3 regions of the Sphingomonas sp. ABOLE genome follow, and region 2 is predicted to be linked to each of the others. Evidence: riboswitches for the same ligand, from Rfam matches in the RefSeq annotation. Region 2 holds a riboswitch; each other region holds the start of a gene.
What was found. Region 2 has a riboswitch for cobalamin ahead of cobW (cobalamin biosynthesis protein CobW). Riboswitches for the same ligand answer to the same signal wherever they lie in the genome.
Positions count from the first base shown of each region.

Region 1: it holds a riboswitch for cobalamin, as region 2 does, so the genes downstream of both, CA234_RS16195 (TonB-dependent receptor plug domain-containing protein) here and cobW (cobalamin biosynthesis protein CobW) in region 2, are expected to answer to the same signal.
Region 3: it holds a riboswitch for cobalamin, as region 2 does, so the genes downstream of both, CA234_RS17995 (TonB-dependent receptor) here and cobW (cobalamin biosynthesis protein CobW) in region 2, are expected to answer to the same signal.

Region 1 covers NZ_QQWY01000027.1:30,245-33,891, reverse strand. The annotation lists gene CA234_RS16205 (cytochrome c oxidase assembly protein) at 1-447, shown strand, start outside; gene CA234_RS16200 (c-type cytochrome) at 444-1,484, shown strand; cobalamin riboswitch at 1,609-1,830, shown strand; gene CA234_RS16195 (TonB-dependent receptor plug domain-containing protein) at 2,007-3,647, shown strand, end outside.
Region 2 covers NZ_QQWY01000030.1:45,555-49,201, reverse strand. The annotation lists gene cobN (cobaltochelatase subunit CobN) at 1-1,431, opposite strand, end outside; gene cobW (cobalamin biosynthesis protein CobW) at 1,444-2,481, opposite strand; cobalamin riboswitch at 2,666-2,887, opposite strand; gene CA234_RS17165 (HoxN/HupN/NixA family nickel/cobalt transporter) at 2,912-3,647, opposite strand, start outside.
Region 3 covers NZ_QQWY01000033.1:42,610-46,256, reverse strand. The annotation lists gene CA234_RS18000 (ABC transporter substrate-binding protein) at 1-366, opposite strand, end outside; gene CA234_RS17995 (TonB-dependent receptor) at 363-2,213, opposite strand; cobalamin riboswitch at 2,314-2,511, opposite strand; gene CA234_RS17990 (bestrophin family ion channel) at 2,549-3,436, opposite strand; gene CA234_RS17985 (hypothetical protein) at 3,474-3,641, opposite strand.

The DNA.
Region 1 (3,647 bases), on a different contig from region 2:
ACGCGCATGGATCCCGCGCGGCGCCTGCCCCGCATCGTCACGCCGCTGGCGATGAGCATGGTCGAGCTCGGCGTGGTGTGGAGCTGGCACCTGCCGGCGCTGCGGGCGGCGGCGGCGCATAGTTCCATACTGCTGGCGCTCGAGCAGGCGAGCTTCCTCGCCGCGGGCGTGCTGCTGTGGAGCGCGGTGCTGGCACCGGGCGCGCGGGCGATGGGGGTGGGCGCGTTGCTGCTCACCTCGATGCACATGACGCTGCTTGGTGCGCTGATCGGGCTGGCACCGCGGCCGCTCTATCCGGCGATGGCGCATGCCGCGCCCTGGGGGCTGGCGCCGCTCGCCGACCAGCAGCTTGCCGGCGTGGTGATGCTGCTCGTCGGTGGTGCGGCCTATTTCGTCGGCGGGCTGGCGCTGCTGGCCACGCTGTTGCGGCAGGAGGCGCGGGCATGATGATCCGGATCACCTGGAAGCGCGTGGTGCTGGCGTTGGCCGGCGTCGTCGCGCTGGCGCTCGCGGTCGGCTGGTCTGGCGCGATCAACGTCGCCGCGTCGAGCGGGCATTGGCCGATCACCAACTGGTTCCTGCACTGGGTGATGCGCAATTCGGTCGGCACCCGCAGCGCGCTGGAGAGCCCCCGGGCGGCGGCCGATCCCCAGGGGCTGGTGAGCGCCGCCGGCCATTTCGCGGCGAGCTGCGCCGCCTGCCACGGCGCCCCCGGCATGCGGCCGCGCGCGGTGTTCCAGGCGGCGACGCCCCCCGCGCCCGACCTTGCCCGCACCGCGAAGCAATGGAGCGACCGCGAGCTGTTCTGGATCATCGATCACGGCGTGAAGTTCAGTGGCATGCCCGCCTGGCCGGCGCGTGACCGGCCGGACGAGGTCCGCCGCATGGTCGCCTTCGTCCGCCGCCTGCCGACGATGACACCCGCCGACTATGCGCGACTGGCCGGCGGCATCGCCGGGATTGCGGGGGCGCCGCGGTTCGAGGCCTGTGCCGGCTGCCACGGTGCCGATGGACGGGGGCGGGGGCAGGGCGACATCCCTGTGCTGGGCGGGCAGAACCCGGCCTATCTCGAAGCGGCGCTGCGCGCCTATCGCGATGGGCACCGCTTCAGCGGCGTGATGGCCAACGCCGCCGCGTTGCTGAGCGATGCCGATGCGGCCGCGCTGGCGCGGCGGTTTGCGGCACTGCCGGGACTGGGAGAGGCACCGCAGGTCCGCGATGCGGATGCCGAGCGCATCGTTTCGCGCGGCCTGCCGAACCGGCAGCTTCCCGCCTGTGCGAGCTGCCACGCGCCGGGCAAGCCCTATCCGGTCCTGGCGGGGCAGAAACCGGCCTATCTCGCCGCGCGGCTATGGCAGATGCGCGGCGACGGCAAGCAGGTGGATGCCCGCCAGTCGCAGGCAACGATGCCGGTGATTGCGCGGCGCATACCCGAGGAAATGGTCGATCGGCTCGCGGCATATCTCGGTGCGCGGCCGCAATAGTGGTGCGAGCCGCCGCGGGCGGGGAAGCGATAAGGTCTAAACCCCAGCGGGGGGCGGGCTGACCGGCACCTTGCGGTGTCGACCGCGAGCCTCTACCAAGGCGACGCTTTCGGCGTTTCTTGCCGCGAGCGCAGATCGCGCCGGTGCCTCGACGAGAGGCTTAAAAGGGAACACGGTGAGGGCGGCATGCCGCCTGAATCCGAGGCTGTCCCTGCAACTGTAAGCGGTGAGCGAGACGCACGGGCTTCCTTCCACGGAAGCAGCCACTGGGCCTCAGGGCCTGGGAAGGCGTGCGTCGAGCGACGACCCGTGAGCCAGGAGACCTGCCGGCGTCTGGTCGCTCTTGCCTTGGTCCAGGGGATGGCCGCGGCACGGTGTACTCCGTCTGAGCGACGAACGAGCGGCGGGAGCCGCATCGGTCACGTGCGCCGGTCGCCCATGGCGTCCGGCCGGCGCCGTGCGCCGACCGTTCGCGTGAACGGCACGCTTCCGCCCGACGTCGACGACGCCGGGGGTATGTCTATGAAGTTCCTTATTGTTTCTCGCTCTGCGGCCGCTTTTGCGTTGGCCGCTGCTGCCTCGCTTCAGCCGGTGCACGCGCAGACCGAGGATGACGCCGACGCGCTGCTCGTCACCGGCACCAGCCTGGAGGAAACGCTGCCGCGCCAGCGCGCCCGCTATGGCAGCGATCTGGCCCTGCGCAGTGAAACCCAGCTGCGGGAGAGCGGAGCGATCGACGTCGCGACCGCGCTGCGTACCGTGCCGGGTCTCTACGTTCAGCCTGCCAGCGGGCCGTTCAGCTATGTCGACGTGTCGCTGCAGGGCTCGCGGACGCAGGACGTTTTGTGGACCGTGGACGGCATCCGCATCAACAACCGGCTCTATGGCGGTACCTCGCCCAACGACACGCTGCCGGCCAGCATGATCGAGCGGGTCGAGGTGCTGAAGGGCGGCGAAAGCCTGTTCTACGGCACACAGGCTGCCGCGGGCGTGATCAACGTCGTCACCCGCGACTTCTCGGACCGCTTCGGCGGGCAGGTAGACGCCAGCGTCGACAGTTTTGCCGGCACCAACCTCGGCGGCTATGTGCGCGGCGGGGCGGGCAAGCACCAGTTCGTAGCCTGGGGTTCCCACAATCGCTCCGACGGATACCAGCCCTATAGCCGGATGGAACCGAGCGCGACCGATCGTGCCCGCGGCTACGACCTGTGGTCCGTCGGCGGCAAATATCGCTACGATCTCGGTCCCGACTGGCGGTTCAGCCTCCAATATATCCACACCGAGGCGAAGCTCGACAATCTCAGCCCCACCCGCACCCGCGAAAGCCGCAACGATCGCAACGAGGAGATCGCCAGCGCCCGGCTCGATTATGTGGGGAGCGACGTGGTGCAGCTGTTCCTCAAGGGCTATTTCCACGACTGGAAGACCGCCTATGTCCAGATCCGCAACTCCCCGAGTGGTGGCGCGCCGGTGGTGGTGTACCCCGCCGGCACCTTCTGGGGCTTCAAGGACTATGGCGGCAGCGCGCTGGTCCAGCTGCGGCCGCATCGCGGGCTCGATTACCTGATCGGCTATGATTTCCAGCAGTTCAGCGGGCGCGACGACGTGCTGCGGATCGCCGCGACCGAGGAGCGCGTCCATGCCGGCACCTTCCAGATCCGCACCAACGACGACCTTTCGCGTCGCGCGCGGCTCTCGGCCGGGCTGCGCTACAACGATGGCAGCGGATCGCGGAAGACGGTGTGGAACGTCACCGGCCGCATCGAATTGCGCGACGATCTGTTCGTCCAGGCCAATGGTGGCACGTCGTTCCTGCTGCCCAGCGCCTCGCAGCTCTACCAGATCGATCCCTGCTGCGAACGCGGCAACCCCAACCTCAGGCCGGAGGAGAGCCTTAGCGCCAATGCCAGCATCGGCGGCACACTGGCGAGCGGCCTGTTCCACTGGCAGGGCACGGTCTTCGCCCGGCGCATCGATCATCTGATCGATATCGATACCGCCAACCCCGCCTATCCGGACGGCATCTACCGCAATTCGGACTCGCGCGTGAACGTGCGCGGTGCCGAGCTGGTGCTGGGCGCGGTGATCGCCGACGCCTGGCACCTCGACGCGAGCTACACCTATGCCCGCGCGCGCAACGCCGGTTCGTCGCTCCAGCGCGAC
Region 2 (3,647 bases):
GTCACGGCACGCGGCATCGGCATCAGGTTCCCCCCATGCCGCGCCGAGGGCCTCCCGCAACGGCTGAGGCAGCGTCGCCAGCGCTTCGCGATAGGCGGCGAGCGGCCAGCGCAGCGTGTCGCGCTGCAACCGCTCGGCCAGGCTGTCCACCGGCTCTCCCAGATCGGCAGCGATGGCCTCGGCGGAGGCGAGCGCGTCCAGGCCGACGGCGTGCGCGAGCTGCCAAGCCTTGCCGGGATAGGTCGAGAGGACGAGCCCGATTTGCTTCTGCGCTACGGGCTTCTGCGCGAGGGCAATCCAGCCTGCGACCCGCGTGACGATCGCCTCGATCCGCTGCGGTTCGGCCCGATGCACCGTGCGCGCGAAGCCCAGCGCCTCGTCGCGCGCCTCGGCCTGCTTGAAGCTGGCGACACCGGCGAAAAGGCGCCCGTCGAGCTCGGGCAGCACGACGTGCATCGCGAGATCCGCCGGTGACAGCCCGCGCTCGGCGCTGACCCAGGCTTCGCGTGACGCAGTAGCGAGCGCGATCTGGAACACCGGCACGCCGGCAGCATCGAGCGGCGACCGGCCGTGCTCGTCGCGTGCCGAGAATGCGGTGGCGTTCACGATAGCAGCGGGGGCGAGGTCGCGCACCCATTGCTCCACCTGCGCGCGGGCGTCCGGGGCCTTGAGCGAGGGCACGAAGATCGAAAGCGTGTCGAAACCGGCGCTCTCGAACACGGCGTGGAGCGCCTCGAACGGGCCCACATCGCACGCAGCAAGGTACGAGCGGTAGAAGATGATCAACACCAGCGGCCTACCCGACCGCCGCCATGGGCATGCCTCGGGGATCCGCAACGCCGCATCGCCGGGCTGGCGATCGGGCGGACGAAAAGCGCCAAGCGCGGGGTGCCAGACACCGAACGCTGGCAGCGGGGCGTAGGGCAATGGCTCGACTGAAGGCAGCCGCGCCATCGCCGCCAAAACGCCCAGGGCGGCGCGTGCCGCCGCGGCCCCGCCCGCATCACAGAGCCGCGCGAGGTCTCGCAAGACTTCGACCGGTACCGTCGACGCCGCATCCAGCCGTTCGTCCGGACGGCCATCCGCCGGCAACACCGCCAGCGCGATCCCGCGTTCGCGTGCCCGCGTCTCCACCTGCTGCAGGCCGTAGCTCCAATAGGGCATGCCGCCGATCAGCCGGATCAGGATCGCCTTCGCGCCCGACAAGGTCCGCTCGACATAGGTGTCGACCGATAGCGGGTGCATCAGCTCCGCGAGGTTCGCCAGCCGCAGCGAGGGCAGCACGTCGCGATGGCCATGCCATGCCGCCGCGAACGCGCCGAGGTCGCTGTCGGAAAAGGACAGCACCACCAGGTCCGCGGGAGCCTGCCCGAGGTCCTGGGGCGCGGCATTTTCCTCCAGCCCGTGCGTTTCGCGGAACAGGACGTGCATGGCCCCTGTGCCTCAGCCCGCCAGCACCGCGCGGAACGCTGCGGGATCGACATGGTCGTGCTCGGCGATCGCCACCAGCGCGGTGCCGCGCGGCTCGCCGGGACGCCAGGGGCGGTCATACTGGTGCCGCACCCGGCTGCCGACCGCCTGGACCAGCAGCCGCATCGGCTTGCCCGTTACCGCCGCATAGCCCTTCACCCGCAGCACCTTGTGCTCGCGCGCCAGTTGTTCGATGCGGGCGACCAGCTCGGCCGGATCGGCGATCTCGCCGAAGGTCACGACGGTGCTGTCGAAATCCTCATGCTCGTGATCGTCGGCGCCGTCATGATGCGAGGGGCGCGCGGCGAGGTCGTCCTCGGCGGCGGCGCCCAGCCCCAGGATCACGCGCGGGTCGATCGCGCCTTCGCGGATCTCGACCACCGGCACCGGCCGCGGCGCCTCGGCGGCGATCACCGCGCGGGCGGCAGCGACGCCCTCGGGTCCTGCCAGATCCACCTTGGTCAGCAGCACCATGTCGGCGCAGGCGAGCTGGTCCTCGAACACTTCGGCAAGCGGCGTCTCATGGTCGATTCCCGGATCGGCCGCCCGCTGCGCCTCCAGCGCCACCAGATCGGGCGCGAACCGGCCTTCGGCGACCGCTTCGGCATCGGCCAGCGCCAGCACGCCGTCGACGGTGATGCGGCTGCGGATCGCCGGCCAGTCGAACGCCTTGAGCAGCGGCTTGGGGAGCGCAAGACCCGAAGTCTCGATCAGGATGTGGTCGGGACGAGGCTCGAGTGCCAGCAGCCGCTCCACCGTCGGGATGAAATCGTCGGCGACGGTGCAGCAGATGCAGCCATTGGCCAGCTCGACGATGTTCTCGGCCGGGCAATCGGGGATCGCGCAGGACTTCAGGATCTCGCCGTCGACGCCGAGCGTGCCGAACTCGTTGACGACTACCGCTAGCCGCCGCCCTTCGGCATTCTGGATCAGGTGGCGGATCAGCGTCGTCTTGCCGGCGCCGAGAAAGCCGGTGACGATGGTAACGGGGACCTTGGCCAGGTCGGTCATGCATGTCTTCCCCCGCGCCCGAGCGAACACACGGCGGGGCTTGCCAGACGCATGTCCGGCCGGCGCGCGACGACGGGCGGGCGCGACAATCGCCCGGCACCACGCGACCGTGCAGCCCCAGCCGCACAGCTTCGTCGCTCGAACGGAAGCAAGACCGTGCCGCGGCCATCCCCTGGACCAAGGCAAGAGCGACCGTAGCGCCGGCAGGTCTCCTGGCTTGCGGGTCACGGCACGCTGCACGCCTTCCCAGGCCGTGTCGGCCCAGTGGCTGCCCCTCGGCGGAGGCCAGTGCATCGCGCTATCCGCTCACAGTTGCAGGGACAGCCGCGGATTTGGGGAGCAGCCTCCCCGCACCGCATTCCCGATTAAGCCCCATGTCCGGGGCACCGGCGCGATCATATCGAAGGCTGGAAAGCCTTCTAGGACCGCTCTAGACCCGCACCTCGATCTCGTCCAGCCTCTGCCAGCGATAGATGGCGAAGCTGATCAGCCAGCAGGCGACGAACAGGCCGATGATCGCGAAGCCGAGGCCGTTGAAATGCGCGCCGAGATCGGCGGCGAGCCCGAACGCCCCGCCGGTCCAGCCCATCTTGTCGCCGATCAGCGCCAGCGTCTCGATGCCCCCGATCACGATCGCGACCAGCGCGGAGATCAGCGTGATGGTGACGTTGTAGTAGAGCTTGCGGATCGGCTTGACGAACGCCCATTGATAGGCGCCGAGCATCACCACCCCGTCCAGCGTATCGACCAGCGCCATCCCTGCCGCGAACAGCGCCGGCAGCACCAGCAGCGTGCCGAGCGAGACGCCGTGCGCCGCCTGACCCGCCGACATGCCGAGGATCGCCACTTCGGTCGCGGTGTCGAAGCCCAGCCCGAACAGGAATCCGAGCGGCGCCATGTGCCAGCTCTTGCTGACGAGTCGGAACATCGGCCCAAACAACTTCGACAGCGGCCCGCGCGAGGCGAGCAGCAGGTTGAGGTCGTCCTCGACATAGGCGCCGCCCGCGCGGACGTGCTGGAAGGTCTTCCACACCGATCGCAGGATAATCAGATTCATGCCGGCAATGGCGAACAGGAACAGCGCCGAGACGCTGGTGGCGATCACCCCGCCCACTTCCCGGAAGGCCCCCATGCCCGCCAGAGCGCCGGTCGCGAGCGCGATGCCG
Region 3 (3,647 bases), on a different contig from region 2:
CTTGCTGTCGGCGATCGAGGGCGGGATGCCGAGGTAGAGCACCTTCAGGCCAGCCCGTGCAAACGCCTCGCGGGTCGAGGGCGCGGTGAAGCTGCTGGCGATCACCAGATCGGGCTTGAGGCCGATCACTTCCTCGGCGGTGCCGTTGTTGCCGCGGAAGCGGCGGGCGACGTCGAGCGGGATCGAGGTGGAGTCGGGCGCTTGCGAATAATGGCTGATCGCGGCGATCCGCGACGGCGGGACCAGTTCCAGCAGCGTCGCGTCGGCGCAGGGATTCATTGAGACGATGCCCCCGCCGCCTTGGGACGGCGGCGCCGCGCAGCCCGCGAGCCCCAGGCAGGCAAGCAGCGCGGCGCCGAACCTCACTGGAAGCGCACCCGCACGCCGCCAAAGGCAGCGCGGCCATAGGTGCCGTAGCCGGTGATCTGCTGGTAGCGCACGTCGCCGATATTATCGACGCGGCCATAGACCGAAAGCAGCTTCGTCACCGGCATCTCCGCCCGCACGCCGGCCAGCGCATAGCCGTCGATCGGGGTCAGGTTGCCGACATCGTTGAAGCTGTCGCCCACCATCGTCACCGTGCCGCCGATCGCCAGCCCGAAGGGGAAGCGATAGTCGGCCGAGACATTGGCGGTATCGCGCGGGCGGCGCGGCAGGTCGTTGCTGCGATAGTCGGCGCTGCGATTCTCCGAGAAGACGTGCGTCACGTTCGCCCGCACCGTCAGCGCCTGCACCGGCTGGAGCAGCGCTTCGAGCTCCACGCCCTGGGCGCGGGTCTTGTTGAGGTTGTAATAGGTCGAGGTGTCGAAGTTGTAATCGATCTGCTTGTCCGAATCGCGGTGGAACCAGGTTGCGCCCAGCGCGACTTTGCCGCCGGCCAGCGTCTGGCGCACGCCGGCTTCGTAGCTCCTGGTGGTCTCGGGGCGGAGGGCGCGATCGCCATAGGCGCTGTAGAGCTGGTAGAGCGTCGGCGCCTTGAAGCCTTCGCCGAAGCTCGCGTGCAGCACGGTGCCGGCGGTGGCGCGCACGGCGAGATCGGCGTTCCAGGTCCAGTGGCCGCCGAAGGTATCGTGGTCGTCGTGGCGGACGCCGCCGGTCAGCGTCACGGGTGCTACCGGCGTGACGATCGCCTGGCCGTAGACGCTGGTGATGCCCACCGAGTAGCGCCCCCCGCTGCCGAAGCCCTCGTCATAGCGGATGCGGCTCTGCTCATGCTCGGCGCCGAACACCAGGCGGAGCTGCTCGGCCAGCGTCGCGTCGCCCTGATAGGTGTAGCGCTCGGCGCGGCCGCGATACCGGTACGCGATCGACGAATCTTCATTGTAGCCGTCGCGGTGGATGTCGGAGAGGGTGAAGCCCAGCCGGTTGTGCAGCCTGCCGCCGAACGCCTCATTCTTAAGCCCGGCATAGCCGTAGAGCTCCTGGGTCTTGGCATATTCGCCCGTGTCGCCAAAGGCGTAGGTTGGCGGGGCATAGCCGTCGAGATCGACCTTGCTGTCGGCATAATAGCCGCGCAGGTCGAGCGCGAGGCCGGGGGCCAGCTGCACCTCGACATTGCCGGTCGCGCCGACCTGGCGATAGCCGTCCGCCTCCTTGCCGTTCGCGGCCGCCGAAATGCCGTCGGTGGTGAGATAGCCCGCGGTCAGCCCGGCGGTGATGCGGTCGTTGCCGCCGGCGATCGCCGCGTTGCCGTTGAACGTGCCGAACGACCCGCCCTCGGCATTGCCGCGCACGTGCAGCCCCTGCGCGCCCTGCAGCGTGGTGACGTTGACCACGCCGCCGATCGCCTGGCTGCCCCAGATCACCGAATTGGGCCCGCGCAGCACCTCGACGCGCTCGACCGATCCGGCGAGCAGGCTGGCGAAGTTGTACGCCCCGCCGGTGGCGGAGGGGTCGGCCACGCGAATGCCGTCGATCAGCACCAGCGTCTGGTCGCTCTGCGCGCCGCGGATGCTGAGCGCGGTCGCGGTGCCGAGTCCGCCGTTGCGCACGGCGGTGACGCCCGGGGTTGTGGCGAGCAGGTCCGAGAGCGCGACGGTCTGGCGCTGCTCGATCTCGTCGCGGTCGATGGTGGTGATCGACCGCCCGACGGTGTCGGCGCGCTGGGCGACGCCGCTGGCGACGACGACGATGCGGTCGTCGTCGGGATCGGCATGGGCGACGAGCGGCGCGAGCGCGGCGGTGGCGAACAGGGAAAGCTTGCAGAAGTTCATTTCAGACACCCGAGATGGGGGAGCGCGATGCTCCCGCATGGTTTGGTGTCGCTCACACGGGGATTTCAGCCCCGATCACCCGGTGCACCCCGCCCGCGTGAAGGAATCGACCGTAGCGGGCAGGTCTCCTGGCTCCCGGGTCGTCGCAGGCACGCCGCCTTCCCGGAAGCATGCGGCTCCAGTGGCAGATTGGCGCGCCGGCTCACCGGCTACAGTTGCGGGGGCAGCGCCGGACTCTGGACCGGCTTCCCTTTTCACCCTCCCGTCGGGGGAAGGCACCCGTTACCCGGCGGCCTTTAGCGGCAAGCAGGGCAGGGCGGCAAGCCGCTGCGACATCACCACAGCACGCCGGCCTTGTCGGGTGTTGCCGGTTCGGGGGCGGGGTCGCCGATCGATTGCAGCAGGTCGATCTCGATCGTGCGGCACATCGCATTGAGCGGCAGGTCGTGCACCGTGTTGGCGAACGGGTCGACCAGGTCGTCGCCGATCGCGAGCACCGCCAGGAACATCAGTCCGGCGATGGTCGAGCCCAGTGGCGTGGCGACGCCCAGCGTCTCGACCAGCCCGATCGGCAGCAGCACGCAGAAGATATGGGTGAAGGCAGTCGGCACGAAGCGGAATTGCATCGGCAGCGGCGTGTTCTTCAGCCGCTCCATGCCGCCCTGGGCATTGGCGATGTCGATCAGCACGCTTTCCATCGAATGCTGCTGCATCGGATTGATCCAGCCCTTCGACCGCGCGATCTCGATCCGCCGGCCGGTGCCGTCGACGATGCCGTTGGCGATGTTGGTGCGGGCCAGCGCATAGTCCGCCTCGCCCCGCGAGAGGAAGCGCAGCACTTCCTGGTCCGCCGGCTGGCGGCGCAGCTGGCAGCGCAGCGCATTCACATAGGCGACCTGGCGCAGCACGATGGTGCGCTTGAGATCCACCGCCTCGCCGTCGGGCAGGTAGTTGCGCGCCATCCGCGCCAGGTTGCGGCTGGCGTTGATCATCAGCCCCCACAGTCCGCGGCCTTCCCACCAGCGCTGATAGGCGGAGTTGGAGCGGAAGCCGAGGAACAGCGCCAGCACCGATCCGAACAGCGTCAGCGGCAACGACGGCGCGCGGAACGGCAGCACGAAATAGACGATGGTGACGATGACGTCCCAGAGGAACAGCAGCGCCAGCGGCATCCAGATTTCGCGGAGGACCTGTTTGGCGCGGGGGGCGGTGGTGACGATCATGGGCGGACTATACGCGCGAGAAGGTTTGTAGGTCCGCTCAGCCGTCGTTCCGGTCGGGCGCGGGGCTCGCCGCGTGCGACATCGCCGCGGCGGTGCCGCTCGCGGGGCGCAGGTGGAACCATTCGGGGCGATCGATCGCGATCAGGAAAGCGAGCGTGCACAGCCCGAACAGCAGCAGCGCGATCGAGCTTCGCAGGCGTTCCATGCGGCG